3 regions of the Flocculibacter collagenilyticus genome follow, and region 2 is predicted to be linked to each of the others. Evidence: predicted binding sites of a transcription regulator. Region 2 holds the regulator's gene; each other region holds the start of a gene.

Region 1 (10,531 bases), 590 kb from region 2:
ATTATCACCATTTTGATCTTCAGAACCGCATTTTGGACAAGTGCCTTTTACAAAGCGATCTGGTAAGAACATTTCTTTTTCAGGATCAAATAACTGAGTAATAGTGCGCTTTTTAATATGACCAGCATCGTTAAGGCGGTTATAAATTAACTCAGAAAGGGCTTTATTCTCTTCAGAATGTGTTACATGGTATTGATCATAATTAACGTTAAAGTCAATGAAGTCTTGATTATGCTCAGCACAGGTTTGTGCCACCATCTCTTCAGGCGTGATACCTAATTCTTGCGCTTTTAGCATTACAGGGGTGCCGTGAGCATCGTCTGCACATACTGCATAACATTCATGCCCACGTAGTTTTTGAAAACGTGCCCAGATGTCTGTTTGAATATGCTCTAGAAGGTGGCCTAAATGAATAGAGCCATTTGCATAAGGTAATGCACTTGTAATGAGAATCTTTCTTTTTGTCATTGCTACCTAGCCTAATTTGCTTAGGGATAAATTACTGGTGATGAAAGGCTAGATGTTACATAATTCACTCCCTGTTTTCATCAAAAACATTGAAAGGTTAAATGAATTTCATAAAAAACCTCTTTTCAGGTCAAATTACAGTACCTGATAACGTATTAGACTGTATTAAAGCTTACCGTTCTAATGTATTAATTGATGGGATTTTACCATTTTGGGATTCGTTAGAAATAACCAAAACAGATAAGGGAATAGCGCTAACATTTACTTTACCCTTTGCGTGTGAATCTGAAGCGAATTCAATTAATGCTGCATTGCATGAAGTAGAAAGTGTGCAAACGTTCATCGTTAGATTAACAACTAAGCTTACCTCTGAACCACTCACTTTAGCTAACAAACATAAAGTAAATCACATTATTTTAGTTGCATCTGGTAAAGGTGGTGTAGGTAAGTCTACTACAGCGGTTAATTTAGCCGTTGGATTAGCTGAACAAGGTGCAAGAGTAGGATTATTAGACGCTGATATTTATGGGCCTTCAATCCCACTTATGACAGGGTGTGAAGACACAAAAGTGACCAGCGCTGACGGTAAAACCATTGATCCTGTGAACATTCATAATGTGTTTGTCATGTCGATTGGTTTGCTAGTACCTAAAGACGATGCCACTGTGTGGCGTGGCCCGATGGCTAGCCAAGCACTTTCGCAATTAATTAATGAAACGAACTGGCCAACACTGGATTATCTTATTGTAGATATGCCACCAGGAACAGGCGATATTCAGTTAACGATGTCGCAAAAAATACCTTGTTCGGGAGCGATTGTTGTAACGACGCCGCAAGATGTTGCACTGGCAGATGCCGGTAAAGGTATTGCGATGTTTAACAAAGTGAATATTCCTGTTATTGGTTTAGTTGAAAATATGGCGTATTACGAATGCGAAAAGTGTGACCATAAAAATACTATTTTTGGTGAGTTAGGCGCGAAGCGTTTAGCCGAAACTTACCAGACAAATGTGCTAATGCAGTTACCACTGTTAGCACAAATTCGCCAACGTAGTGATGAAGGCATTCCATTTGTTTTAGATAAAAACAATAAAATTGCGAATAAATACGAGGAATTAGCTAAACTTACTGCTAGCCAGTTGTATTACAATTCAGCAAATACGTTTACCAGACCAGAAATAATAATTACAAAAGATTAAATTAATGAGACTTTGCGACAGAGATATAATCCGTTTACTTGAAGAACGTGAAATACAAGTTTTACCAGAACCATCACCAGAAGCCATATCTGGCGTTACATTAGATATCCGTTTAGGAAATAAGTTTAGAGTGTTTCAGCATCATGCTGCGCCGTTTATCGATTTAAGCGGACCAAAAGCAGAGGTCAATCAAGCGTTGGAATCTGTTATGAGTGAAGAGATACATATCGACAACGGTGAAGCGTTTTTTTTACACCCAGGCGAGCTTGCTTTAGGCATGACGCTTGAGCATGTTACATTGCCCGATAATATTGTTGGCTGGCTTGATGGGCGCTCGTCTTTGGCGCGTTTAGGTTTAATGGTTCATGTTACTGCACACAGAATAGATCCAGGTTGGAGTGGCAACATTGTATTGGAATTCTATAATAGTGGTAAATTGCCGTTGGCGCTTCGTCCTGAAATGAAAATCGGAGCATTGAATTTTGAGACGATGTCTGGCTCAGCAATGCGCCCGTATAACAAGCGGTTAGATGCAAAATATAAAGATCAAACAAGTGCTGTGGCAAGTCGAATTAGTGACGACTAATTGCACTGCTTAATATGAAAAAACCCTTATGCATAACGCATAAGGGTAAATTGCTTATGAGCAAAAATGAAGCTGAATGATTATGCAATATTTAAGCATTATTTGGCAATAGCGAAGAGTTGAATATAGTAAGAAAAGTTAAACATTCACGTATCTGAATTTAGTTGTAATGTTGTATCAGAGTATGTAGCAATAATAATTAAATTAGAGAACTCAATGCGGAATACGATAACTCATGTTCTTCTTTTCATAATCATGCTGGTGATTCATAGCACTGGTTATTCGTCAACATTAATAGTTGACGACTCTTTCACAAAACTTGAAAATTTATCGCCTTATATCAGCTCCTTTAAAACCTCTGAAGAAATAGACGAACTTAACGTTTCGTCTGAACAATTATCCACCTTAGAGTCTAATCCATTACGTTTCACGATTGAAGATGCAGATTATTGGTTAATTTTCGATGTAATGAACCGAGGTATCAATACAAAAACACTCGTTCTTCACTTTGATAACCCAATGATTGATAAGTTGTTGGTATACGATAGTGCGAAACAAGATCTTCCTCCATACCTGCTGGGTGATAGCATATCTAACTTAACAACGAAAATGTATGCTTTTCCTTATTATCAATTCTCACTAGCGCCTAACGAGCAAAGAAGCTTTTTAATCAATGTAGTTACAGCGGGAGCACCAAGTCCGGCAGTATCGTTACTTACAACTGAAGCGTTTCAGAATAAACAACACGATGTTTATTTGCTGTGGGGAATATTCTTGGGGGTATGCTTAGTGATGATGCTGTATAACTTTGTGTTGTATTTCAGCATTAAAGATATCGCTTATCTCTATTATGTAGGCTATGTATTTTTTGTCATTTTGGTTGCTTCAATCATTGATGGTTTCGGTTTTATTTTCTTCCCAGAAGAATTGCAAATTACTCTTAACGCGTTAATTATTCCACTACAAACGTTTGTTGCGTTAACGGCCATGCTGTTTGCCATGGCGTTTCTTCGAATAAGTGAAAATGAAACCTTTTTGTATAAGACTGGGCAAATATTTATTTGGATCTTAGGCATATTTCTATTTGCTAGTATTTTGCTGCGAGAAGATATTGCTGCTAATATTTTTATGCCACTACAGTTATTTCTTTACTTTTATTGCTTTGCTGCGAGCTATATTCGCATTAGAGAAGGCTATAATTGGGCTATTTTTTACCTTATTTCATGGATACCATTTTTTATTGGTGCGGCACTAAGTCCAGCTTTATTGGTTGGCTTATTAGATTATTCATTTGCTGTCCGTCAGTCATTTATTATTGGTGCTATGTTAGAAATATCACTTATTTCATTTGCGTTAGCTTATCGGTTTCGTGCCAACGAACAAGAAAAAGACTATATGGCTTTTCATGATGAGGTAACGGGGCTACCTAACTTAAAACTTCTTCAGAAAAGTATTCATTCACTAATAGAAGACCAACGAAGCTTCACGCTAATACTATTCGAGCCTGAAAAAATTAATACGATTCGCATTACCTTAGGTATGGAGAGCACCAAACTCTTAATGCTTGAATTTACAGAGCATCTGACTAAATATCTTGAAAACACAGTAAATATGTATCAGTTTGAAGAAAAGCCAGTAGCGCAGCATATATGCAAAACTGACGATGCTACCTTTGGCCTGATATTAACGGAAACGTATGACGACAGTACGGCTGATTTTATGACGTTGATTATAAAAGAGGCATTTGCGACTAAATCGAGAGTGGGCAACATTGAGATGACCATGAATGTGAATATAGGGGCAAGTAGGTATCCACACCACAGTGATAGCTTCGAAGATGTTTATCAAAAGGCGTTTCAAGCACTACATCATGCTAAAGAGTATGACATACCATTTATAATGTATAACGACTCGGAACATACCAACTACCAAATGCAGGTAGAAATGCTTTCTGACTTAATGGCCGCAATTAAAGACAATACACTAGAACTGTATCATCAACCTGTGATCAGCTACGAAGATTACAGCGTTGTTGGGTCTGAAGTGTTATTAAGGTGGCACCATAAAACGCAGGGTTATATTAACCCAATTGAGATTGTGCAATTAACTGAAGATACCGGTGTCATTAGTGCGTTAACTAATTGGATTATTAATCAGGCCATTGTTCAATTTGATGCATTAAGGGCGCAAGGTTTTAATCAAACGATGTTTATTAATATTTCTGCCAAAGATTTAGCATCTGATGGCTTCGTACAAAATATTGTTGATAAATTATCTAAAAATGAGATTGATCCTGGAAAGATAGTGTTGGAATTAACAGAGTCAATTATGCTTGATGATTATGAGAATATTTTATCTGTGGTGAACAAGTTAGAACGCTACAATGTGAGGGTTGCAATTGATGATTACGGTACAGGTCATGCGTCGTTGCAGAATTTAACAATTATTCCATTTTATTCATTTAAGATCGCACGTACTTTTATTTCAAAAATTGAACAGTCTGAACGAAAACAAGTCATTGTTAAAAACACTATTTCAATGGCACAGCAACTGGGTAGCTCGGCGGTTGCGTTGGGCGTTGAAACAAAAGCCACAGAAGCAGTGCTTAAAGAATACGGCTGTAAATTTGGTCAAGGTTATTTGTACTGTAAACCTGTTGCGCTTAATAAATATATAGAATGGTTACAACATTACTCCAGCCATCTTTAGAAATAATGTCAGAAGTCGTAAGGTACAACCTAATTTAAGGGAATAATTGATTAAAAGACAGTCACCTAGACAATACAGGGATTGTAATTAATAAATCTTTCGCTATTATATGCCCCTTAGTCGGCTTGTAGCGCAGCCAGGTAGCGCACTGTCATGGGGTGTCAGGGGTCGCGAGTTCGAATCTCGCCAAGCCGACCATTAATTAATCTCCCACCAATCTTTAGCTTTTAATACCCTTGCATTAGTTTTAATAATCTATTTTCTTTATCGTAACATGCTATTAACGTTGCTCATCCAGCATACTGACAACACGCCAGTAAAATAACCGTCAAAACTAATAACTTTGCGGCCAGATACCACGCCTACTACAGAAAACTGAAATATATTCTACACTTATAGTTACCCGATTCATTCTTTTAATAACTCGGTAAAGTTATCGGCTGTTTTGCCGATACTAGACTGAAGTAAAAATTAAGGAATGTATGTATGAAAATTTCTCATCCGAAATTATTAATCACTGCAGCGTTGTTTCCTGTTATGTCATTTGCAGCAACGTATACAGCACAAGTAGGCTTTACAACTATTGCCGATGTTACCATTACGCCTGTTACTGAGATCAGTTTTGGTACTCAAGTGTTTGGTATTTCGGGAGACAGTTGTACACTTGACGCTTTTGTAGGTTCTGCCTCCGCAACTGGTGCACTCTCTGGAGACTGTTTAACTGGTACTGGTCAATATGGTGAGTACACAATTGGTGGCCAAGCTGGTCAGGTTGTTAATTTGTCTTTTGATTTAAGTGGTATGTCTGGTACAGACTTTACATTATCACTTACTGGCGAGACCGATACTGACACAGCAACTAACCCTGGTGGGGAAGCCACAATTAATTCTGGTGGTGTGAACCCCGTTACTATGCCTGCTGGTGGGAGTTTTACGCTTTATTTAGGTGGTACACTAAATATCGTACAAAATCTTACACCAAGCACGCCTTATAATGACACCTTCGTAATTACCGCAACTTATTAAGGTAGTCTATGTTGAATCGGGTAACACTATACTTAACCGTTTTTACGGTAATTGTGTGTACAACTGGAGCAGCGTTAGCTGCTCCTTCCATTCACTTTACGCAATATCGCTTCTTTTTTAATGAAAAAAATAAATCAGACGCATTTGTTATTTTTAACAATGGTGACGAAGCAGCGAATTGTAAATTATCACTTAATCACTTCAATATTGATGAGCAAGGCGAGCTTGTTAAAGTTAAATCAGCTGATGAAGTACCTAATGCGGCGAATAACATTATTAAATTCTCACCTCGGAATGTAACCGTTAGACCTAATACCTCACAAAAAGTAAAAATTGTGGCAAGAGGATTGAGTCGAGTAAATGAAGGTGAGTACGTTAGCTATCTTAATATGTTGTGCAAAAGTGTGCGTCAAAATAAACCCGGCATATTTAAATTGAATGCCGCTGTTGCCTATAACATCCCTATGATTGTAAGAAAAGGCAAGTTCAATGCAGAAACATCACTCGTTTCAGCAAAATTAGTGAATCACGCTAATCAAGCTACACTGAGAGTAGTGCAGTCACGTAAAGGTAATCGCTCACTTTACGGAGATATTAAAGTATATGAAGAAAAAACTGATGAGGTTATTGGCTTTCTTACCGGTGCTTCAATTTATACTCCAGCACAAAAAAAGATATGGAATATTCCATTAACTAAACCGCTTAACAGTAAAAAAATTAGAATTGAATATAAAGAAAATAAACAATTTGGCGGTAGTCTTGAAGCAAATAAAACGTTTAAATTGGCTAAATAACTTTTCGTTATTCGGCTTTTTATTTAAAGGGCGAATTAGTCTTTCATCAGTTTGTAAAAGGCGCTTGGTTAGCCAAGTTTCTTTGGTTGTCTGTTTATTCGTGTTTACTGGTAAACCTGCCGTTAGCTTCGCTGATGAGCCTCCCTCGGCATTACGTCAAATCCAATTGAATCAATGTGAAGTTTATGATGAATATTGGATGATTGTAGATTTTTCCCTAAACAAAAATATCATTTTAGAAAATTATGATGTACTGCACATAAACAAGCAATTTCTACTCCCCGTAGGTGCATTATTTAGTTCATTGGGAGTTAAATTCACAATCGAAGATAAGCAGTCGATTGATTTTTCGCTAAACGAGCAAGGCTATAACATTTTATTCAATTCATCCTCTGTGAAAAACATTACTGAGGAAGGGAAAGTAGCGTGCTGGGCAACGGATGGCATTGAAACGTATATTTCAGCAGCAACGCTGGCTGAATTACTTCCTGTTCAAATAAATCCGAAGTTTGACCAACTCAAAATCGAATTAAACACTGATCAATCCGTGTTTCCGTATCAACAAGAACAAGAACGTATAGCAAGGCAAAGGAAGCTAGCAGGCGCCTTGAATATGTCTAATGGCGATGCTGGCTGGTTAATAGAAGACGAATACCACTTATTCACCTTTCCTCAAACAGAATTTGAATTGCGATCTAATTACGCGTCAAATAGAAATGATAAGCTAATTTCTAGTTATTACCTTAATTCACGGTTTGACTTACTCAACCATGCTGCATCAGTAACGCTTAATGATGGCACTAATAAAGATAGGGTGTCGCGAGTTTCTTTCAGCCGTTATCGCACGCATCCCAACAAGTATATTTTTAATCATTTTACTGAATACAATGTGGGCGACATTTCAAATACCAGTAACTCACTATTTTTAAATAACAACACTGGATTAGGAGTTCGTTTACTTAGAAATAAAAATAACACAATACAAGATTTAGCTGCATTTAGTATTGAAGGGGAAGCCACAGCTGGTTGGGAGGTAGAACTGTACCGCAACGGGCAGTTATTGGACTTTACAACGGTGCAAGCTAATGGTCGGTACATATTTAATAACGTAGAAAAGTACTTTGGTGCAAATAAATACATTATTAAATTATACGGTCGATATGGTGAAGAGCGTACAGAAGTGAGAAATATTGTCATTGGCAACGACATGATGCCAGAAGGTGAATGGCAATTCTCAGGCAGTTTTTATAATCCAGATTATGCCGTGTTGGAAGGGAAGTTAGCTGACTCAGAGGGATATTCAGACGATTTAAGTTATCAATCAAGTGTAGATTATGCTTTTTCAGAACGGTTTAATTTAGGTGCGGCTGTAAATTCGCACAGTATAAATGGTGAACGAGAAGACTATTTATCCACTTCCATAAGAACGTCCATCGAAAATGTTTTTTTAGAGGGCGTATTAACCAAACAAGTTGATAAAGGGACGGCTATTAATTTTAACGCGTTAAGCAATATTGGCGATCATTATGTGAATGTCACCGGTTTATTCGCAGATAACTTTGAAAGCCAAAATGTCACCACACTTGAAGACGAAGTTTATTTCGATATTAACGCAGTGCTTTCTGGCTTTTTAGGTGATTCGCGTCAGCAGTATTCAACTTTTGTGAACTACTTAGATAACGGTCAAGACACGATTAGCGAACTGGGTGTTAAGTTTTCCAATCAGTTTGGGTTGATTAATGTCACTAATAGTTTGAGCTATTTTAATGTTGAGCAACAAGGGGAGTCTGACCAATATTTTAGTGGGTCATTAAAAGTAGCCGGTAAAGTTAAAGACACGCGTATTTCGTCAATCTTAAATTATTCAAACCAGCATGACTTTGATGTTACCAGCGCTGAATTGATAATGAGTAACCGTTTAAACCAGCAGGTATACCAAAGCGGGAACATTAGTTACCGACCAGACGAAGATGCAAAATGGCAGCTGGGTTACAACCTCTCTTGGATTAACGACTCTATAATTTTAAACGGGCAAGCGAATATCGATTCCAATGAAGAATACACCATCAATGTGGGTATTAAATTTTATTTAGGTTATGACTATCAGGATAACTCGCTAATTCTGGCGTCGAAACTTAAGCCAACCTCCTCATCAATTGACATGATTACTTATTTGGATAAAAACGCTAACTTACGAATGGATAATTTTGATAAGCCACTAAGTAACATAAAATTTTATCCTTATAAACACTGGAATCGATTCGCCACCAACGAGCGGGGTCGAGTTGTATTACCCGGAGTTCCTACGCAGCGCGAGGCTAAAATCATTGTCGACGGTTCAGAAAACGACGAGTTACATATTACGCCTTATGTAAAAGAAGTTTCTGTATTCACCCATGCTGGTGGAATGAATAGAATTGTACTGCCATTTTACAATGCAACTGAAGCTGAAGGTACATTAGTGGTTCAGCGCAACGATAATATTGTTGGTTTACCAAATATTACTGTGCAGCTTAAAAATATGCGAAATGAGTTGGTTGCTGAAACGATAACAGACAGCGAAGGTTATTTTGCTTTTGGAAAGCTCATCCCGAGTCGCTATAGAATACAATTCGTAAATAACAATTCTAATCAATTTGAACGCCAACTAAACCGTTTATCCCATCGCTTTATTGCAAGTGAACAAGGTGGATTTGTTGACTTAGGTGAATATGTGCTAGAAGGGGATGCAATTCAGTTTAAACGCGTAAAGTATAATAGCTTGCCAAAAGAGCCTTCCCCCGAAAAAAGCACACCAAATAAAAAAAATATACAAGATTCTTCAATAGTCTCGACTAATCAACAGAGTAAAAATTCTCAGCAGACATATTGGGGTGTTCAAATGGCGGCATATACTCAGAAAGGCTTAGCAGAGAGTGAGCCTGAAACCTTCGCAGGATTAGACAAGCATGTTTTAGAAGTATCAAACAGAACAAGCACGCTCTATAAAGTTGTGTATGGAAAACTTAATTCTGAGCAGCAAATAAGAAGTATATTTAGCAAAAATAAAGAGCAAATAAATGAGCGTGGTGGATTTGTTCACAAATATGATACGAGTGAATAAAAAGCACTTTACAGCTAAAAGTTTATACAGCATTATCCTTCCAATTTTTTTGCTTCATAAGGTTATAGGATAAAAGAATGCTTAAATGGAAAACCTTACTTTCAGCATTGCTTGTTTCATTCTTATTTATTGTGAACCAAGCCGTTAATGCAAAGTCAGTCAAAATAGTGCAGGGTGATACTTTTGGTTCAGACCCATACCGTTTAGTGGTAAAACATCAAGACTATATTCTCACATCGGGCACGTCACAAGTTGGTACAAATAGAGCTAGCTCTACCATTGATATATTGCTGCACGCAGATGGCAGCATAAAATTGGTTAATCAATATTCTAACTATGATTATCCACTTATGGTTGATGATAGTTATATGGTCGATGTAATCGATATGAAGGCAAATGAAGATTATGTTTTTATATTGGCTTATACGTCAGTAGGTGATCGTGTAATAAGTGCTACGGTGGATGAAGAAGGGCACTTGAACTTTATTAGCGAGGCTGAAATTGATCTTGTTAGTGCTGAGGCTCAGCTACTTGTAGATAATGAGTCAGATCATATTTATGTAACTTCACCAATGTCTGGTGTCCAAATTCAACACTTAAGCCTTGCAAGTGATGGTAAGCTGTCTAGAATATCTACAAAATTTGT
Region 2 (10,531 bases):
TTTAGCTGTATCAACCACATTCAGCTTCTCATCACGGTGAACCATTACTCCCATAAACCAGCTCGGCTTACCGATTAAACTACTTAATTTTGATAAATTATGTATTCCGCCTAGTTCCGTTAAAGGTACAGCAACGGTTAAACCTGCCACTTTGAAGAATAACGCTTGAAAACTCCCTTTTCTGTAATCTTTTTCTTCGCTAGTAACTTTAGCTGCTTTTAAGTCTAGTTCAATTTCTTCAATTTTTTCAGTAACTATTTCTTTTGTTACAGCTTTATCGTCAACTAGCAGCTTTTCTTTATAAGCTTCAACTTCTTCATCAGCTCTATTGACCACTTGAACCTGCTTTAATAATTTAGCAACAGGTTCGAGGTGCTCCTCTTCATTCTCAGGCTCATCCTCGGTCAAAAGTGCCGTAAGGTACTTTTTCATCACTTTTTCATTCGCAAAGTTTTGCTTACTCATTCATTTCACTCATTGGCTCTAACTGCATTAAATAGGTTAATAAGGTGTTGTAAGCAAACACGCCTCTTGATTTAGGTGTGTAAACTGATGGTGGCTGTTGTGCTAAGCTTGCATCTCTAAACTTGGTATCAATGGGAATAACACTCGGCCATACATTTTCTGGGTATAACTCTTTCAGCTTTTTAAACGCATCCAGCGATGCTTTGGTTCGTTTGTCATACATCGTTGGAATAATCGTAAAGTCATACGCTTTACTTTGCGATGCGTTCATTAAATCCATCGTGCGTAACATTCTATCAAGACCTTTCAGCGCCAAAAATTCTGTTTGTACAGGTATAAGTATACGCTCACAGGCTGCAAGTGCATTAACCATTAGTACGCCTAGTACAGGCGGGCAGTCAAGCAAAGCAAAGTCATATTCATCTGCAATTTTATTTAACGCTTTTTTTAGCAACAATCCCATACCGCCTTTGTTACCAAAAGTGCGGTCTAACGTTGCCAGTCCCATGGTTGCAGGCAAAATATCTAGGTTACTTAATGTCGACGGACACAAAGACTGCAAAATTTCTTCTTTGGTTATTTGCGCGCCTCTTGAAAATAAATCAAACACACTCACTTCTAGATCTTCAGAATCAATACCAAAATAATAGGTAAGTGAAGCATGGGGATCTGTATCAACTAATAAAACCCGATAGCCACGAGCCGCTAGCAACCCACCAAGTGTTACAGTTGAGGTTGTTTTACCTACTCCACCTTTTTGATTTGCTATTGTCCAAATTTTCAAAATTACAACTTTCTCGTTAAGAATTAGTTTAGTTATTATTTTCGGTCGCGTTTTCTTCAGGGGCAGTGGTGACACGTATGCCACCATTTGGAAGCTGAATAATTCTCACTTTATTCTCTTGTTCGCTTTCAGCACCTTCATTCGACTGCTGCTGAGTTGCTTGCACATCACTCACTAACTGTTTCAACATTTCAGTTCGTGAATCATTCTCTTCATCAAGCGGTACATCCAAAGCGTATTTAGAAACCGCTATAACTACTTTTCGGTTATTAGCTCTGCCCTGCGCTGTACTGTTATCGGCAAAAGGATAATATTCTCCATACCCTTCTATCGCCATACGAGCAGGATTTAGACCAGATGACTGAAATTCTCTTACTACAGCGGTAGCGCGTGCGACTGACAGCTCCCAATTCGATGAGTATATTTCATTATTAATTGGAATATTGTCGGTATAACCGCGCACACGAATGTAGTTATTTACGGGCTCTATAATTTTACTAATTTGGCTTAATACCAGCTTGGCATTATTCGTTGTCGTTGAGCTAGCACTCGGAAATAGCATGCCACTATTTAACTCAATAGTTAGCCAGTCATCATCGCGCTCTACCTCAGCAATACCTTTTTGCTCTAAATCATGAAGCGCTGTTTTAAGATCTTGCTCTAGTGCAGCTAATGGATTTCCCAGTTTTTTCTCATGAATATTAGATAACTGAGAATCACTTTCGAGTAATTCCGGCCCTTTAACTTCGAGTAATCCGTCCCCGTACAGCTGAAAGTCGGTATCTTCTTGTTCTGTGACTAAAATATCATGGTTCTTGGCGCCTTTACTCTCTCCGCCTTTTATCTCAAACACTTCACCTAAAGTATCTGATAAGATCTTATACTCTTCTTCTTTAATTAAAGACAAAGCATACAGCACAACAAATAGCGCAAACATTAACGTCATGTAGTCAGCATAAGAAACTAACCAACGATCTAAATTATCTTCATCAACTTTAGTATGTTTATTTCGATGGCGATACATCAACTACTTCCTGTACGAAGAAAGTTTCAGTTCAATACTTCGAGGGTTTTCACCGTTAGCAATAGACAAAATCCCTTCAATCAGCATCTCTTTATAAAGCATTTGTTGATATACCACTGCCTTCAACTTTTCCGCCACAGGGATAAATAACAGGTTAGCAAAGCCAACACCATAAATAGTTGCTACAAAGGCCGTTGCAATGCCATTACCTAAACTCGTAGGATCTTTTATATTTGCCATTGCTTGAATTAAGCCTAGAACCGCACCGATGATCCCAATGGTTGGGCTGTATCCGCCCATAGAGTCAAATATACGAGCCGATTTTAGCAAGTGCTCACGCTCTAAAGTTAACTCGATATCCAAAGCATCTCGAATCACTTCAGATTCCGCGCCATCGACAAGTAAGTTTAGCCCCTTGTTAATAAAGGTATCAGACTCTGCAATAGCCTCATTTTCAAGCGCCAGAAAGCCGTTTTGCCTTGCCTCATTTGCCCAATGCGAAATGCGCTCAATGCCTTCATCAACATCGTATACTGGCGTCGCAAACACCCACTTAGACATTAGTAAGCCGCGCTGAAACTGACTGGCTGGTGATTGGAGCATGACAGCACCGATAGTGCCACCAAAAACAATTAAGAATGCAGGAAAGTGAAAAAGCGTTATTAATGCACCACCTTCAATAACAAAGCCACCAATAACAGCTAATATAGCCAAAAGCAAACCAGCAATACTTAATTTATCCATAACCTGTTTCCTTTAAAATCTGATTTGCCATATCGTTTAATGGATAAGAGCCTGAAGTTAGACCTGCCGCAGTCACTGCTTGGGGCATACCATAAACAACACAGCTTGCCTCATCTTGCGCTAATATCTTTGACCCACTTTGCTTTAATAAACGTGCCCCCTCTTTACCATCTGCTCCCATTCCTGTTAATACCACTGCTAATACCTTGTTCCGATAAATTTTAGCTGCACTGCCAAATGAAATATCAACACTTGGTTTATACGTTATTCTGGGTGAATCGTCTTCGATAATTTTGATTCTAGGACTGTTATTCCCTTCAAGTACTAATTGTTTACCGCCTGGCGCTAAGTAGGCAACGCCTGGCTTAAGTGTGTCGCCATTTTCAGCTTCTTTAATGGTGATGTTACACAATGTATTTAACCGCGCAGCAAAGGCTGCAGTAAACGCGGCTGGCATATGTTGAATAATAATAATGGGGTAAGGATATGAGGCTGGAAATTGCGTCAAAATTGTTTGTAAGGCCACAGGACCGCCAGTTGAGCAACCTATTGCCAATAATTTATAGTCACCATTACTGCCTCCTTTTCTTGTTACTAAAGGAGGTGGTGCGGTAGCTGCTTTACTTTCAGGTTCTGTCCGTTTCAACGCACTCGAAGAAGTTGAACCAACACTTGAACTTCGTAAGCTGCTCAGTGAGCTTGCACTAGAAGAGGAGCTTGATAATGAGGAGGGGCGACTTCTACTTAACGGCTTAGGAGAACTAGTGCTAGGCGCTGGTGTTCCGCTAAATGGGCTAGCGCGGCCGGGCCTTTTAGCAATTGCTTTAACCCTTGTTTGTAACATTACAATCGCATCTTTTTTATCACGCGCAATGTCTTCAAACTTTTTAGGTAAAAAATCAACCGCTCCTGCATCTAACGCATCTAGCGTTGATTGCGCGCCTTCATGAGTTAAAGACGAGAACATCAGAATCGGCGTTGGCTGAACTTTCATGATCCCTTTTACAGATGTAATACCGTCCATTACTGGCATTTCAACATCCATGGTGATCACATCAGGCTTTAATAGCTTAGCTTTTTCAATAGCATCCTTGCCATTTACCGCTGTATCTATAACTTCTAAATCACTATCTTGATTGAGTATATCGCTAACTCTTCTTCGAAAAAAACTAGAGTCATCTACCACTAACACTTTGATCGACATTGGACATCCTTAGCTTGGCTCAATAAAGCTATCTCATTGAACGTTTAGCATAATGTTTAAGCAAGCTAGGCACATCAATAATTAATGCGATCCCCCCGTCTGATGTAATTGTCGCACCAGCCATTCCAGGTGTTCCTTGCAGTAAATCATCTAATGGCTTAATGACTACTTCTTCCTGGCCGATTAACGAATCTACAACAAATCCCATTTGCTGAGTTCCAATTTGAACTATTACAACATGCCCTGCATTCTTCTCATCCTTGTCATATTTGGTTGTAGCTAACCACTTTTCCAAATAAAACAATGGGACTGCTTTTTCTCTAACAATAATCGTTAGCTGGCCATCAACAATGTTAGTTTTGGTTAAATCTAGATGGAAAATTTCATTAACCGTTGCTAAAGGCAAGGCAAAAGTTTGAACACCTACAACCACCATTAGGGTAGGCAAAATAGCAAGTGTTAACGGTACTTTAATTTCTAGCGTGGTGCCCGTTCCACGCTCAGAATCGATATGTAATGACCCATTTAATTGGGTAATTTTAGTTTTAACAACGTCCATTCCCACACCACGGCCTGAAATATCAGAGATTTCAGTCTTGGTCGAAAAGCCCGGTGCAAAAATTAAGTTATATGCTTCATTGTCAGACATGCGTGCAGCAGCATCGGTGTCTAAAATCCCTTTACTAATAGCAATATCTTTTAGCTTTTCAGGGTCCATCCCCGCACCATCATCAACAATGGTCAGTAAGATATGATCGCCTTCTTGTGATGCTGACAAACGTACAACCCCCGTACGAGGCTTACCCGCAGCTTCGCGAACATCTGGCATCTCAATACCGTGGTCAACCGAGTTACGCACCAAGTGGACGAGTGGATCGGCAAGTGCTTCAACAAGGTTTTTATCTAAATCGGTTTCTTCACCTTCCAGCTCTAATACAATATCTTTTTTCAAGCTTCTGGCTAAATCACGAACAACCCGAGGAAAACGACCAAATACTTTCTTAATTGGCTGCATTCGAGTCTTCATTACTGCACCTTGCAAGTCAGCAGTAACCACGTCGAGGTTAGAAATAGCCTTAGACATGTTTTCGCTTTCTACTGAGCTGCCTAAGCTGACCAAGCGATTGCGTACCAATACCAACTCACCAACCATATTCATTATTTGATCTAGACGTTTAGTATCAACACGAACGGTCGTTTCAGCTTGTGGCGGAGGAGATGCCGCCTTTTTAGGTTCAGTTGCAGGCTTACCTGCAGGTGCCGCTTTTTTAGCGGGTTCTTTTGCCGGCTCTTTTGCTGGTTCTTTTTTGGGAGCAGGAGGCGGTGTAGCTTTAGGGGTACTTTGGTTTGCTGCTTGCCCTGCACTTTGACTAGGCGCAGCTGGTGTAGACTTAACTTCACCCGGCCCTTTACCTTGCCCATGAATATTATCTAGTAACGACTCAAATTCATCATCACTAATTTCATCATCTGATGAATCACTAGCTGGGGCTTGAGGTGCAGCTGGGCTGGCGGGTTTACTTTCGTCTGCTGAGTCAGCTTTAAATGAGCCTTTACCATGTAGTTCGTCGAGTAACGACTCAAACTCATCATCTGAAATCTCATCACCTGAATCAGACGACTCCGATGCGGCAGGCGCAGATTCTGCTGCAGGCTTCCCAGATGGCGCTCCACCACCGTGTAGCTCATCTAGTAGTGCCTCAAATTCGTCTTCACTAATATCATCGATATTCTCACCATCGCCTTGGGCGGCTGGCGTGCTTACTTCATCGAATAACTCTGGTTCTCCAGCCGCGGGCGCTGATGCAGGAGCTTCGGCTGCTGGCTCTTCGGCTGGCGCTTGCTCTACCGCTTCATCTTCACTTTCAGGCTTACTTAATCTATGTAGCTCTTCAATAAGTTCAGGATCAGCAGGATCAGGCTCTTCTCTATTTTGAACAGCTGCAAACATTATGTTGATGGTGTCTAGCGCCTGTAAAATAACATCCATTAATTCTGGGGTTACTTTACGTTGCCCTTGCCGCAATACGTCAAACACATTTTCAGCACCGTGACAGGCATCAACTAGCGTTGTTAAAGAAAGAAATCCTGCGCCGCCTTTCACTGTATGGAAGCCGCGGAAGATTGCATTTAATAAATCAGCATCTTCAGGATTATTTTCGAGTTCAACAAGCTGCTCGGATAATAACTCTAGGATTTCTCCAGCCTCAACCAGAAAATCCTGTAATATGTCTTCATCCAAATCAAAGCTCATGCAGCTGCTCCCCTTTTAAAAGCCTAAACTTGACAATAAGTCGTCTACTTCATCTTGATCCGTAACTACATCTTCACGCACTTCTGCATTCATGATCGGACCTTCCGCTTTTTCTTTATCGGACTGACTTAATTTATCTTTAGATTTATCATCAGCTTGCGCAAGCGCAGCATCCTCACCAGCAAATACCTTAAGAAGATAAATTAAGCTATCTTCCACTTCGCGCACCAATTCAATAATGCGTCGAATTACTTGTCCGGTTAAATCTTGGAAATCCTGAGCCATCAATACTTCTGTTAACAGCACGTGTAGCTGAGCGGCATCTGTTTCAGCTTGTTTGATAAAGTTGTCTAAATTGCGGCACAGCGCCTTAAATTCGCCCACTTTCAAGTCACGACTCATTAGCTTATTCCAGTGTGGTTTTAGCTGTGCGATGTCATTATTGATTTTGTCAGCGATTGGTAAACTTGACTCCACTGCATCCATCGTTCTATTGGCTGCTTGCTCAGTTAAGTTCATTACGTAATTAAGTCGCTCTTTAGCATCTGGTAAGTCATCATTTGCTAAATTTGAGATGCGCGCATCAAGTTGGAAGTTACGAAGTGAGTCGTGTAGCACACGAGTAAGTTTGCCTACTTCCGCAAACAATTCGGAGGACTCTGGAGAGCTGGTATCATGAATGATTTGATTCGCTTTATCGACTTCACCATCTTCCAATAACTGAACCAACTCTTTTGCCTGCTCAAGACTAATTAATGAAGCATTTGATGCTGACATTTTACTCTCCTTGAACAGGATTAACCTAGACGCTCAAATATTTTATCTAATTTTGCTTTAAGCGTGCCCGCTGTAAATGGCTTAACAATATAACCATTAACTCCCGCCTGAGCAGCAGCAATAATTTGCTCCTTTTTCGCCTCGGCAGTTACCATCATTACAGGTATATGTTTTAATTTATCGTCGGCTCGAATGTTACGTAACAAGTCAATACCTTGCATGCCCGGCATGTTCCAGTCAGTTACTACAAAGTCGAAATCGCCATTTTGTAACATAGGAAGTGCCGTACTGCCATCATCTGCTTCTTGTACGTTTGTGAAGCCAAGATCTCTTAACAAGTTTTTAATGATACGTCTCATTGTAGAAAAGTCATCAACAACAAGAATCTTCATATTCTTATCCAAAACACCCTCCATTGAGGCAATTTAACTTTTATTAATTATTATTTCTATTATAGCCAAGTTCGCATTTTTGCTTTCAATTTATGCATTGCCTGACTATGAATTTGGCTTACTCTTGATTCACTTACATCAAGAACTTCACCAATCTCGCGTAAATTTAGTTCATCATCATAGTAAAGTGAAAGCACCAACGCTTCCCTTTCTGGTAATGTTTTAATCGACTTCACTAATGATTGCTTAAAAGCTTGGTTTGCAATTCCTTCAAAAGGCTCATTCACAGATTTATCATCATTGTTTCCCGACAATACATCTTCCGTTACGCCTAAGTCTTCTATACCAATTATTTTGCCAACATTCGCTTCGTTAAGCATATGATGGTATTCATTTAGTGGAATATCAAGTTTTTCAGCAACTTCTGTGTCAGAAACATCTCTTCCCAGTTCTGACTCTAATTCAGCAATCGCTTCGGCAATCATTCTGCTATTTTTATGAACTGAGCGAGGCGTCCAATCACCACGTCTAATTTCATCTAGCATTGAGCCTCGGATACGAATGCCTGCATACGTTTCAAAGCTTGCGCCTTTGCTACCATCAAACTTTTTTGCTGCTTCAATCAAACCAATCATGCCAGATTGAATTAAATCATCTACTTGAACGCTTGCAGGTAGCCGCATCATTAAGTGATGCGCAATACGCTTTACAAGCCCTGCATGGGCTTCAACAAGCTGGGATAGCGTATCTTTTTTTTCATAAGTGGCAATTTTCTTACTCAAATTTCGTCTCTTGACTCAGTATGATTTCTGACTAACTGCTCTATAAAAAACTCTACGTGCCCTGTCGGTTGCACTGGAACAGGCCACTTAATCGCCTTAGCGGCTAAATTTTTAATCGCAATTGACGCTGGAGATTTAGGAAACGCGTCAACTATAGCCTTTTGTTTTCTAACCGACTTTCTTATATTTTCGTCAAACGGAATGGTCGCGACCATTTCTAGTGAAACATCTAAAAAACGATCCGCTACTTTGGACAGTTTAGCAAATAATTCTTGTCCTTCACGTAAACTACGCACCATATTCGCTACAATTTTAAATTTGTATACGCCGTGCTCTCTGCTAAGTACTTTCATTAACGCATAAGCATCGGTAATCGATGTAGGTTCATCACAAACAACCACAACTACGTCTTGTGCGGCACGTGAAAAACTCAGTACCATTTCGGAAATACCTGCTGCGGTATCTACAAGCAATACATCAAAAGAAGACTTTATTTCACTGAAAGCACGAATTAACCCAGCATGCTCAGCCGCTGATAGCTCAACCATTGAACGAGTGCCGGATGTTGCAGGCACAATCTTAATGCCGTGAGGCCCTTCCACTAAAATTTCTTCTAGCGAACATTCACCAGAAAGAACATGGGAAATATTTTTTTCAACGCGTAATCCAAGCATCACATCACAATTTGCTAACCCGAGATCCGCATCTAATACGAGTACTTTTTTTCCTAACTGCCCCATTGCGATAGCAGTATTAAGAGATACGTTTGTTTTTCCTACCCCTCCTTTTCCGCCTGTTATTGATATCACCTTAATGGGTTTACTTTGATTCATATTCCTCAGGCCACTAGCTTGGTCGAAAAGATTTTTATTCATACATTCCTACTGCTTGAGGCTCTGTTTGGGTGTACCAAACATGTTCCGAGCCACTTTGAGAGTCGAGCAAATCTGCCGCATTTTCTACGAGTTTCTTTGCAGACGCTACTTTAATATCTTCAGGTACTCTTTGTCCATCAGTAAGATAGCCAATTGGTAATGCATTTTGGATCGCGACGCTAATTATTTCTCCTAAGCTCAAACTTTCATCAAGCTTGGTGAAAATACAACCAGAAAGTGCAATGCGCTTAAAGTGCTCAATGCTTTCTTCTAGTACTCTTCTTTGTGCATTTGCTGATAATACTAAGTAGGTCTTGATGTTAATATTAGTGCTTGTAATCAATGTATCAAGTTGTTGTGTTAATCTTAAATCGCGTTGGCTTAGTCCTGCAGTATCAATAAGTACTAATTTCTTGCTTCTCATTGATTTTAATAACGCTTCAAGTTCCGTCGCATCTTTTGCAATTTTTACTGGGCACCCCATGATTTTACCATAAGTAGCAAGCTGCTCGTGCGCACCTATTCTGTATGTGTCGGTAGTAATTAAACCAATATGTTCTGCCCCATGCATTTTTGCATATTGAGCGGCAAGTTTAGCAATGGTCGTGGTTTTACCTACACCAGTAGGCCCAACAAAAGCGTACACTCCACCTTTATGGATCACATCGTTACGAGTTGTACTTAACTGGCCTTCAAGTAATTCGAGTACACTAGGCCATGCTTCATGGTCTGCAAGATCTTCAGGAATAAAACACGCCATTTGATCCGCTACTTCATCACAAATACCTAGTGCTTTTAATTTTTTAATTAGCATTGCGCGTAGCGGCTCTTTTCTTTCCAGTTCCTGCCATAATAAGCCAGATACTTGATGCTCTAATAACTTTCTTAAAGATGCAATTTCACCTTTCATGCTTTGCATGTCGGCTTGATGCTGTACAGAAGCTGTTTCTGATGTCGCAGTTTGATGATGGCTTGCCGTTTGATTATAAGCGGCCTTCGGAGCATGTGTTTTTTCTGTTTTATCTAACGTATCGAAACCGCGAGCTAAATTCGCAGGCTTACTATTTAAATGATTATTTCTATTTGGCCGTGCAGGTTGCGCTTGCTTAGCAGTTGGTGTTGATTGAGAATGAGTAGCTCCCGCTTTATGTGCCTTAATTGCATGCTGACGCGACAGTAACGCCTCTAAAGATGAAGCAATACTTTCTTTGTCATTGTTAATCGCACCCT
Region 3 (10,531 bases), 1.6 Mb from region 2:
CAGCAGCATGTCATTAACTTGATGCTCCAAGTCATTCAAGCGCTCAGTTAACTTACATTGAAAGGTTTTACGGGAATTAGGTGTTAGTCTTTCATTACCTAAATTCGCAGCATAAAGCATTGCAGCGGAAAGAGGCGTTCTTACTTGGTGCGCTAGGGATGCAACCATTTTACCTAAACTAGATAAGCGCTGCATTTGCGCTATACGCTCTTGTAAAATACGCGTTTCAGTTAAGTCAGTCATTAATATGAGCTGTCCCGGCTGAGGAGCTAATGCTGTAATAGCCAACTTAACGCGACGACCGTCATGAAGGGAAACCTCGTGCCCATCGTCACTTCTTGGACGAAATGAACGCTTAATCACATCAGTCCACTTTTCACCTTCAAGCGGCTCACCCAACATTTCAAGAGCTACTTTGTTAGCATCTTTTACTCTACCTCTTGCATCTAACACAACGACACCGGCGGGTAAAATGTCTACTAAATGGCTTAACCAACTGGACTGTTGACGTAACTGATTTAATTCACCAGTGTAGGATTCCATTGCTAAGTTACTTAGCAGGTCACTTGAAAACAATTCTTGGTCTTGAAAGTCTTGCCTAAGAGCATGTATTGAAGCCATAACGCTACACCATTAAAAAATCTAAACTAGCATGACTAATACACGTTTTATGCCAAGTAGAGTTTTACTAAATTAAACAGGTAGTTACGGAGTAAAACGAAGTAAGATTAAGCACTAAAAAAATAGTAAAAATTAAAGTGACTAGAGTTTGACGGTGGTTTTTTAAGCAAAAAAGACGCGTAAGAAACTACTTACTCGTCTTTTACTAAATTATATTTTTTCATTTTCTCTACTAATGTTGTTCTTCGCAACCCTAGTACGTCAGCTGCGCGCGCCACCACATAATCATGTTGATCAAGCGCCTGAGTGATAAAGCTAACCTCTAAATCAGCAAGGTGCTCTTTAAGGTTAATACCTTCTGGTGGCAATAACCCTAAATTTATTGCGTCTGATACATCACTAATGTTTTCATTTTCGATTTCATCTTCAGAAGCATCACTGAATAAATCCATTAATGCATTATGTTCAGCAATTTCATCTGGATATTCTGGTACATAGGCATCAACATCTATGTGCTGGTATTTTCTTGGTAGTTCCGTTACATCAATGACTTGGCTAGGATACATTATCGCCATCCGCTCAACTAAGTTGGATAATTCGCGCACGTTACCAGACCATTGATGCATTTTTAAAGATTCTAGGGCGCGATCGGTAAACTTAAGTGCCTGAGTCATCTCAGAGTCTAAACGCTTTAATAGCTCATCAATTAACATGGGGATATCGTCAGCGCGCTCTTGTAACGACGGCGTTTCAATAGGGAATACATTCAATCGGTAATAAAGGTCTTCTCTGAATTTCCCGCTTTCAATCATTTGCTCTAAACTACGATGCGTTGCCGCCAAAATTCTGACATCGGCATTGATCGCTTTTGTGCCCCCTACGCGCTCATAAATACGCTCTTGCAGCACACGCAATAACTTCACTTGCATTTGCAGCGGCATATCACCGATTTCGTCTAAAAAGAGTGTGCCACCTTGCGCTAGTTCAAACCTACCTTTCCTCGCAGAAATAGCCCCTGTAAAAGCCCCTTTTTCATGACCGAATAATTCACTTTCTAATAACTCACCCGGTATTGCACCACAGTTAACAGGCACAAACGGGCCGTTACTGCGTTTAGACAATAAATGAATGTTCCGCGCAACAACCTCTTTTCCTGTTCCAGAATCCCCCAAAATCAATACATTTGCGTCGGTAGTAGCTACCTGCTGAATCAAAAATCGGATCTCTTTCATACAGGGGGTATGGCCAATCAAACCAGAGAATTTGGCAGCATCATTACGATGTTTTTGGGTGGGAATAAGTCGGCGATACTCTTGGCAGTCGTGCAATAGCTGTGTTGCAACGGCATAATTGAATGGCTCGCCTAGAATACCAATAACATTTGGTATTTCCATTAACTCTTTTAGCGTTTCACCTATTACCACAAAAGGAACTTCAGGGTTTTCACGGATAAGCTGCGCATGCTCACCAGAAGTAAGTGCGCCTAACACAAACGCAGTAACAGCATTTGCTGGTTCACACGCAGTTGAAACTTCATCAATTGAAATACATTCATTTTTTTCGCCGATAAAAGACAGTGAGACAGCCAGCCTTTCAGCCCTCGCTGTGTTTTCATCTAATATCACTACACGACGAATATTTTGCATAGATTGTACAACCTAAGTGCTTAACAGTATGTTTTTAATTGTAAAACGCAATTCCATTTAAGCAAGAAATTTATGGCAGTATTTTGACGTTTGTTCAAAAAATTGACTAACTATTGACTGGCTATGGTTTATCGATATGTATTGGATGTTGAATTCGTAAAGTAACGAGCCACGAATTTACATAAATCTTACTATAACAACATACAAATTTTAAAGTGGGTATAAAGGGGAAAGAAATATCAGCGAACTCATCACAGGTAGATACGACTTCTATAATATCCTGCTTTAAATCAATATTTTGTATATCGTAGCAGCAATGTTACTAGCTCTGTTAATTGTATACGTTTATGAGCTCATCCAAGAGCTTAGGGGGGGGGCTAGCAACTAGCCCCAAAGAAAATTGAGAAGGTTGAGGATTAGAAATCTAACAACCCTAATATTTGCCCCTGATTTGCATTAGCTTGAGCCTGCATTGCAATCGCACTTTGATCTTGAATTTGCTGATTAACTAGCTCTGACGTAGCTCTCGCATAATCAGTATCTTGTATTCTGCTTCTTGCTTCTTCAGTGTTAATTGCTGTTTGAGACAAATTATTAATGGTACTGCCTAAGCGATTTTGGAATGCGCCTAAATTAGCTCTGGATGAGCTCACTTCGTCACGGGCAGCTTGTGCTATTTCAATAGCTTCTTGTGCACCAGCAGCGGTACTCACATCAATACTTTGTAACGCACTAACCCCTTCACCACCTACTGCAAGGTCAACGGTTTGACCGCTTTGAGCACCAACTTGGAAAGATAATGAACCACCAGAGAAGATTTGCTGATCGCCAAAACGTGTATTCTTATAAACATCGCCAACGTGCTCTTGTAAGTGACTAATTTCCTGCTGAATCGCTTTGCGATCAGAAGCAGATAATGACCCATTAGCCGCTCGAATTGAAAGCTCCTCAATTCGCCCTACTGCGTCACCCACACTCGACAATGCCCCTTCGGCCACTTGTGCGTACGAAATGCCATCATTAGCGTTACGCATTGCCATATTCAAGCCATTAACTTCAGACGTTAACCTATTAGCTATTTGTAACCCTGCGGCATCATCTTTGGCTTGATTAATTCTTAGCCCAGAAGCCAATTGTTGAAAAATCTTTTTCTGATTTTCCTGAAATTGCGTTAATGCTGGTGCATTACTGTTACCACCAATTTTCATTGTTAGCTCCTGTCTCAATCATTAAAAGTCAGCCCAAAGCCATAGCAATAAATTGAATTACTCACCTCAAGCCCTGAAAAGCTTGTGCATTTTATCACAAGTATAGTTTCCGCTCAAATTTTAACCAACCGCTAACTTGGTAAAACTGTCTTCATATGCCGAAAAGAACTATATTTAAAGAGGTTAATGAAAGTAACTTATCAATAAATAGATACTGATTCATGGACCATTGAGACTTTTTACTTTGGATATTTAATAGTACAAAAATCATTCAACTTAATTATTATAAGATCATAGAGTTATATTTTTATTGCATAAAATGCCTAAAGATTTTCAGATTTATGCAGATACTATTTATGTTCACTGAGAATAACATTAGGTTTTAACGAGGCGAGCACCTAGTTTTACAGCAATAGGGTTATTATATGGCTCGAATTTTGCTTTAAATATTGATTATGGTTTGAGGAAGTTAAACATTATGTCTAGAGCATCAATTCAAAAATACAAAGCAATGAAAATCAATGCGGCTGCAAACGCTAACCCGTATGAGCTTATCACAATTGTATTAACTAACATCATCGGCAAGTTATCAGGTGCCAAAGCGCATATAGAGCGTAACGACACTGAGCAAAAGGGGAAATTAATTTCCGACTCAATTACTTTGGTAGGTGCATTACAAGATAGCTTGAATATGAATGATGGTGGTGATGTTTCTAACAACCTTTACAATCTTTATGATTATGCACAACGTACGTTATTAGAAGCTAATTTAAATAACTCTACTGAACTATTAGATGTAGTTATTGAAATTATGCGAAATATTAAAGAAGGCTGGGAAGCTATCCCGCACGACGTTAAGGAAGAGTTTTTAACCCAGAAAGCAGTAAACGGTTAATCCATGATGAATGTATCAACTTTCCCTACTCTGCCAGAAAACATCGTTCAACAAATTGATGCCATTAACGCACAGTTACTTTCTGCGTTAGCGGAAGATGCAGTTGAAGAAGTGAATGATAAAATTGCTGAGCAGAAAGATTTGTTTCATGTGTTGTTTGAAACAACCGAGCAAGATTGGTTGATTGAAAACAAGCCGACACTTGAAGCGCTGCACGAAGAATTCAACATTGTTTTCGTCAAGTATTTGACTCGTAAAAACGAAATACGCCAGCAACTCCTTAAGCATAAAAGCAATACAAAAGTGGTAAAGGAATATCAGTTATTTACCGCTTAATGAGCTAACTTGCACAATTCTCATACATATTAACCTTCTGCTAGTGGTGAAAGCGCTTTCAAACTTTCACCATTACAGAAGTTGATATATTATCAAAGCATTACAATTAACTGAGTTACTTATTTTTTTCATTACTGAATGAGTAAAATGAGGTCATTAATACCTTCATCATACACTTTCATTTGTGAAATAAAGTATGCATTTTTAAGACAATACTTAACTCAGTCGACTCTAATTATTGATAGGCACATATTTTGCTGGGATCAGTAATACTCACTGTGTTGGATAGAGGCACTTATGTTTGACAATAAAACCATCTTAATTACTGGCGGAACGGGGTCATTCGGTAAAAAATATACCCAAACCTTATTAAGTCGATACAATCCCAAAAAGATTATCATTTTTTCTCGCGACGAGCTTAAGCAGTTTGAGATGCAACAAGTGTTCAACCAAGACTGTATGCGCTATTTTATTGGTGATGTTAGAGATCGAGATCGCTTAAATAGAGCAATGCGAGGCGTTGATTACGTTATTCATGCCGCAGCAATGAAGCAAGTACCAGCCGCTGAATATAACCCAATGGAGTGTGTTAAAACCAATATTAATGGTGCAGAAAATGTAATAGATGCAGCTCTGAACAATGATGTTAAACGCGTAATTGCGCTTTCTACTGATAAAGCAGCTAATCCAATAAACTTATATGGCGCAACTAAATTGGCGTCCGATAAAATTTTTGTTGCTGCCAATAATATTGCAGGCGGCCATAACACACAATTTGCCGTGGTGCGTTACGGCAATGTAGTAGGCTCCCGTGGGTCAGTCGTTCCATTCTTCCAAAACCTTATTGATAATGGCGCAACAGAACTTCCAATTACTCATGAGAATATGACTCGCTTTTGGATAAGTTTACAAGATGGCGTCGACTTCGTTTTAAAGAATTTTGAACGTATGTATGGTGGTGAAATTTTCGTCCCAAAAATCCCTTCAATTAAGATCACTGACTTAGCGACAGCGATGGCTCCTCATCTTAAACAAAAGGTCATCGGCATTCGACCAGGAGAGAAGCTCCATGAAGTGATGTGCCCAGGTGAGTTGTCTTATCATACCTTTGAGTATGCTGATCATTACGTTATTGCGCCTACGATAAGTTTTAGCAGTCGAAGCAATGACTACACGGTGAATGCCATTAAAGAAGAAGCGCAACTGGTGACAGAAGGATTTGAATATAGCTCTGATACTAACCCGCACTTCTTATCTGTTGATGAAATTTCTGATTTCAATAACAAGGCAATGGCATGATCCCCTACGGTAAACAGGATATCACGCAAGCGGATATTGATGCCGTAATGGAAGCGCTCACCTCTGATTTAATCACTCAAGGCGCGCGGGTACCAGAGTTCGAAGCAACCATCGCTAAATATTGTGATGCTGAGTACGCGGTGGCGGTAAACAGTGCGACATCGGCGTTGCACATTGCTTGTCTTGCGTTGGGCGTAACTGAAAAAGACATTGTGTGGACCAGCCCTAACTCATTTGTTGCCTCTGCTAACTGCGCTTTATATTGTGGCGCAGAAGTCGACTTTGTTGATATTGACTCAACAACAGGCAATATGTGTATCCAAACCTTATCGAATAAACTTGAACAGGCGGCAAAACATAATCGCTTACCTAAAGTTATTATTCCTGTGCATTTTGCTGGACAAAGTTGTGATATGGCCGCAATTAGCGGTTTAGCTAAGCAATATAATATTGCCATTATAGAAGATGCCTCACATGCCATTGGTGGGCGCTATCAAAATACCAAAATAGGTAGCTGTAAATACTCAGACATTACGGTATTTAGCTTTCATCCCGTAAAAATTGTGACGACAGCAGAAGGTGGTATGGCGCTCACTAACAAGCCCGAACTGCATCAAAAGTTAATGCTGTTACGTAGCCATGGGGTAACTCGCGACGAATCGATAATGGCAGCATCAAATCCAGCACCTTGGGTGTATGAACAAGTCACATTAGGCTTTAATTATCGAATGACTGAGCTGCAAGCCGCGTTGGGGCTGTCTCAGATTAGTCGTATCGATGAATATGTTACGCGTCGAAATCACATTGCAGCACGCTATATGACCGCGTTCAACCAAGCCGATATTGACTGTTTAACCGTTTCTGAAGATTGTTACAGTGCCTATCATTTGTTTGTAATTAAGGTACCACAACATTGTCATGAGCTGATTTTTAAGCAGTTAAGGCAAGCAGGTATCGGGGTTAATTTACATTACATTCCTATCCATACTCAGCCATATTTCACCCGGCTAGGCTTTACAACAGGAATGTTTCCAAACGCAGAAACACATGCGGCACAAGCAATTAGCCTACCCTTATATCCTAAGTTAACAACAGAACAACAAGATATTGTTATTAAAGAAGTTATTAATGCGGTTCAGACATGCAATTAGGCTTAGGTACCGTACAATTTGGCTTAGATTACGGCGTTTCAAATACTGAAGGTAAAGTTAGTGAAGAACAAATCCTTCACTTATTACAATACGCCGCTAACAACGGCATTGATGTGCTTGATACAGCTATAGCTTACGGTGACAGCGAGCAGCGACTAGGGCAAGTGTTACAGAGTACCAATCATTCCACCAGCAATTTTAAAGTTGTCACTAAAATTCCACCTGTAACCAGCGCATCTCCAGATTTTGTAGAACAAATCAGAGCCAGCTTAGACAGGTTGCAGCAAGACCACCTCCATGCGGTGATGCTTCATGATGCCAATGCATTAATGCCAATTCATAACCTTACATCACCGCCTTCAAGTGCTCGTCTTGCAATTTATCACCAGTTGTTAGAACTTAAACAACAAGGGTTATGTAATAAAATAGGCGTATCATTATATAACCCCGAACAACTTCACTACCTTCTTGATCATTTTAAGATCGATATTATTCAAGTACCTCTAAATGTATTTGATCAACGTTTTCTGGATAATAATTTATTGAGTGCGGCACATCGCGCGGGTATTGAAATACACACTCGTTCCGCATTTTTACAAGGGCTACTACTGATGACCAACGAGTCGGCACCAAATAGCAGTAGGCCCAATTATTTTGCCCCCTATAACACGATATTAGATACCTACTTTAGTCAGCTTAAGGCGCACAACATCACGCCACTTGAAGCAGCAATCGGATTCCTTCAACAACAAGAATATATTGATGTCACCATAGTAGGCTGTTGCAATCACACACAACTTGAAGAAATTGTTAAAGCAAGCGGAAAATCTGACGTTACAAAAACTAAGTTAGATCTATCGCAATTTAAACAGCATGACGAGGGGTTAATCATCCCCTCAAATTGGACTCTAAATTAGCACTTACATTTATACGTAATATAAGCGAACCAGAACTATGATTCTAGCCATTGTACAAGCCAGAACATCATCATCAAGATTACCACACAAAGTACTCAAACCATTACTGGGAGAGCCGATGCTTGCCCGCCAGCTTGAACGTGTTAGCCAAGCTAAGCTAATTGAGCAGTTAGTTGTTGCCACCTCTACTGAAGCAAGTGATGACGAGCTGGCAAAGTTGTGTAAACATTTAAATATTGCGTGTTATCGTGGTGATTTGAATGACGTGTTAAAACGCTTTTATGGTTGTGCCGAACTGTACTTAGGTGATTTAAATAGCACGTCATCAGGTAATAGCGAGCATCATATAGTGAGGATTACAGGTGACTGCCCATTAATTGACCCAGAGTTAATTGATCAAGTGATTCAACACCACATAGAAAACGGTAGCGATTACACCTCAAATTGTTGCCCTCCTACATTACCCGACGGGTTAGATGTAGAAGTATTTACCTTTGATGCATTAAAACGAGCCAACCGTGAAGCAAAGTTAAAATCTGAACGCGAACACGTCACTTTATATATACGAAACCAAGGTAACTTTAAGCTACACAATGTAAGTGCGAGTAAAGATATGTCACATCATCGATGGACCGTTGACGAGTTAGAAGATTACCAACTTGTTACATTGATTTATGAAGCCCTCTACCCTATTAACCCTCATTTTAACTATCAGGATGTGTTAAAGCTGCTAGAAAAACATCCGCATTGGCAGTCAATCAATCAAGATATTATGAGAAATGAAGGGCTAGAAAAGTCACTGAATGAAGACCGTGAGAACAACTAATATGACCAATAGATACCAAAATTCTATCGACTTCTTTAACAGCGCAGCTAAAACCATTCCCATGGCTTCACAAACGTTTAGTAAAAGTTATTACTCGATGCCCTTTGGAGTCGCACCATTGTTTCTTGATAAGGGTAAAGGTGCAGAAGTTTGGGACATTGACGGGAATCAATATATAGATTTTATGAATGCCTTATTGGCGGTGTCTGTTGGATATCAGGACGAAGAAATTGATAACGCCGTGATTGCCCAATTAAAGTCAGGAGTATCATTTTCATTACCCCACCGTTTAGAGCACGAAGTTGCCGAGCAAATTATTTCGCTTATTCCCTGCGCTGAAATGGTACGGTTTGGGAAAAACGGGACTGACGCCACATCCGCAGCTGTGAGGCTTTCACGCGCTTACACTGGCAAAGATCACCTTGCTGTATGCGGGTATCATGGCTGGCAAGACTGGTACATTGGTTCAACAAGCCGCAACTTAGGCGTGCCAGATGCCACAACTGAATTAACACACCCATTTTCATACAACGACATCGCCTCTTTAGAAGCGATTTTTGAACGTCATCACAACAAAATTGCCGCTGTCATTTTAGAGCCTGTTAACTTTTTTCCTCCTAAAAATAATTTTTTAGAAGAAGTAAGAGCTTTATGTGATAAACATCAAGCTGTATTAGTGTTTGACGAAACCATTACAGGCTTCAGATTCAATATTGGTGGGGCACAAACCCAGTTTGGCGTTACCCCCGACTTAGCGACATTTGGTAAAGGTATGGGGAACGGCTATCCAATTTCGGCCATTACTGGTAAAAAAGAAATCATGGCGTTGATGGAGCAAATATTTTACTCGGGCACATTTGCAGGTGAAACTTTATCATTAGCAGCTACCAAAGCCACGATAAACAAACTGCAAACGCACAACATTCCAGAACACCTTCATCATATTGGCTCGTTATTACTTGATAATGTACAAAAAATAATTGCTGACACGAATATGACGAACACTTTTTCATTGTGCGGTTACCCTTGCTGGAGCTTATTGCAAGTCACTGCGAACGAAACTTTTAGTGCAAATCAAATTAAGAGCTTATTCATTCAAGAAATGCTATCGCAAGGCATCTTAATGGCAGGCACACATAATTTATCTTACGCACATAAAGAAAAGCACATTAAAGTATTAGCTAACGCTTATCATCATAGCTTGTCGGTAATTCAACAAGCGCAACAAGAAGATAATTTTGAAAAGTATTTTAAAGGTGAATTAATTAAAGATGTATTCAAAGTTAGATAACGGAACTATTAGGCAAACTGTTACTACGTGGTTTTTATTAATATGATAAACAGCCAGCATGCCATTTTTAGGTTTGACGCTTCCAGCGCACTTGGTGCAGGTCATTTTTATCGTTGCTTATCGCTTGCTCAATCCTTGAAGCAACATGGCTTTCAGTGTGCGTGTATTTCATATGAATTACCACCTCAGCTTGCTGAACTTTGGGAAGCAAACGGCTTTAATCTTCATCCATTGTCTTCAAATGAGTACAATCGAGCGGCGAAATTTAAACAGATTAACGATGGACTAATCACAGCAAACCAACTGGAAGTTATTCAATCTCAAGACGCCAAAATAATTCC

Evidence for each region. The regulator FliA, encoded in region 2, starts transcription of late flagellar genes. The targets are predictions, from matches to a motif close to CTAAAGNTNNNNNNNNNNNNGCCGATA.
Region 1: HUU81_RS08140 (DUF4402 domain-containing protein) is a predicted target of FliA. The motif match lies at 5,390-5,416, and genes of this name have one in related genera.
Region 3: fliS (flagellar export chaperone FliS) is a predicted target of FliA. The motif match lies at 3,799-3,825, and genes of this name have one in related genera.

What each region holds. Positions count from the first base shown of each region.
Region 1 covers NZ_CP059888.1:1,812,688-1,823,218, forward strand. The annotation lists gene metG (methionine--tRNA ligase) at 1-468, opposite strand, end outside; gene apbC (iron-sulfur cluster carrier protein ApbC) at 570-1,667, shown strand; gene dcd (dCTP deaminase) at 1,672-2,253, shown strand; gene HUU81_RS08130 (EAL domain-containing protein) at 2,470-4,962, shown strand; tRNA gene HUU81_RS08135 (tRNA-Pro) at 5,084-5,160, shown strand; gene HUU81_RS08140 (DUF4402 domain-containing protein) at 5,449-5,988, shown strand; gene HUU81_RS08145 (fimbrial biogenesis chaperone) at 5,997-6,782, shown strand; gene HUU81_RS08150 (SdrD B-like domain-containing protein) at 6,748-9,885, shown strand; gene HUU81_RS08155 (Ig-like domain-containing protein) at 9,963-10,531, shown strand, end outside.
Region 2 covers NZ_CP059888.1:1,219,826-1,230,356, reverse strand. The annotation lists gene HUU81_RS05410 (chemotaxis protein CheW) at 1-465, opposite strand, end outside; gene HUU81_RS05405 (ParA family protein) at 458-1,249, opposite strand; gene HUU81_RS05400 (OmpA family protein) at 1,278-2,273, opposite strand; gene HUU81_RS05395 (flagellar motor protein) at 2,277-3,017, opposite strand; gene HUU81_RS05390 (protein-glutamate methylesterase/protein-glutamine glutaminase) at 3,010-4,221, opposite strand; gene HUU81_RS05385 (chemotaxis protein CheA) at 4,250-6,475, opposite strand; gene HUU81_RS05380 (protein phosphatase CheZ) at 6,491-7,252, opposite strand; gene cheY (chemotaxis response regulator CheY) at 7,273-7,656, opposite strand; gene HUU81_RS05370 (RNA polymerase sigma factor FliA) at 7,704-8,426, opposite strand; gene HUU81_RS05365 (MinD/ParA family ATP-binding protein) at 8,423-9,301, opposite strand; gene flhF (flagellar biosynthesis protein FlhF) at 9,294-10,531, opposite strand, start outside.
Region 3 covers NZ_CP059888.1:2,807,829-2,818,359, forward strand. The annotation lists gene HUU81_RS12420 (sensor histidine kinase) at 1-621, opposite strand, end outside; gene HUU81_RS12425 (sigma-54 dependent transcriptional regulator) at 813-2,267, opposite strand; gene HUU81_RS12430 (flagellin N-terminal helical domain-containing protein) at 2,684-3,475, opposite strand; gene fliS (flagellar export chaperone FliS) at 3,954-4,370, shown strand; gene HUU81_RS12440 (hypothetical protein) at 4,374-4,706, shown strand; gene pseB (UDP-N-acetylglucosamine 4,6-dehydratase (inverting)) at 5,004-6,005, shown strand; gene pseC (UDP-4-amino-4,6-dideoxy-N-acetyl-beta-L-altrosamine transaminase) at 6,002-7,156, shown strand; gene HUU81_RS12455 (aldo/keto reductase) at 7,147-8,073, shown strand; gene HUU81_RS12460 (cytidylyltransferase domain-containing protein) at 8,111-8,899, shown strand; gene HUU81_RS12465 (aminotransferase class III-fold pyridoxal phosphate-dependent enzyme) at 8,901-10,190, shown strand; gene pseG (UDP-2,4-diacetamido-2,4,6-trideoxy-beta-L-altropyranose hydrolase) at 10,233-10,531, shown strand, end outside.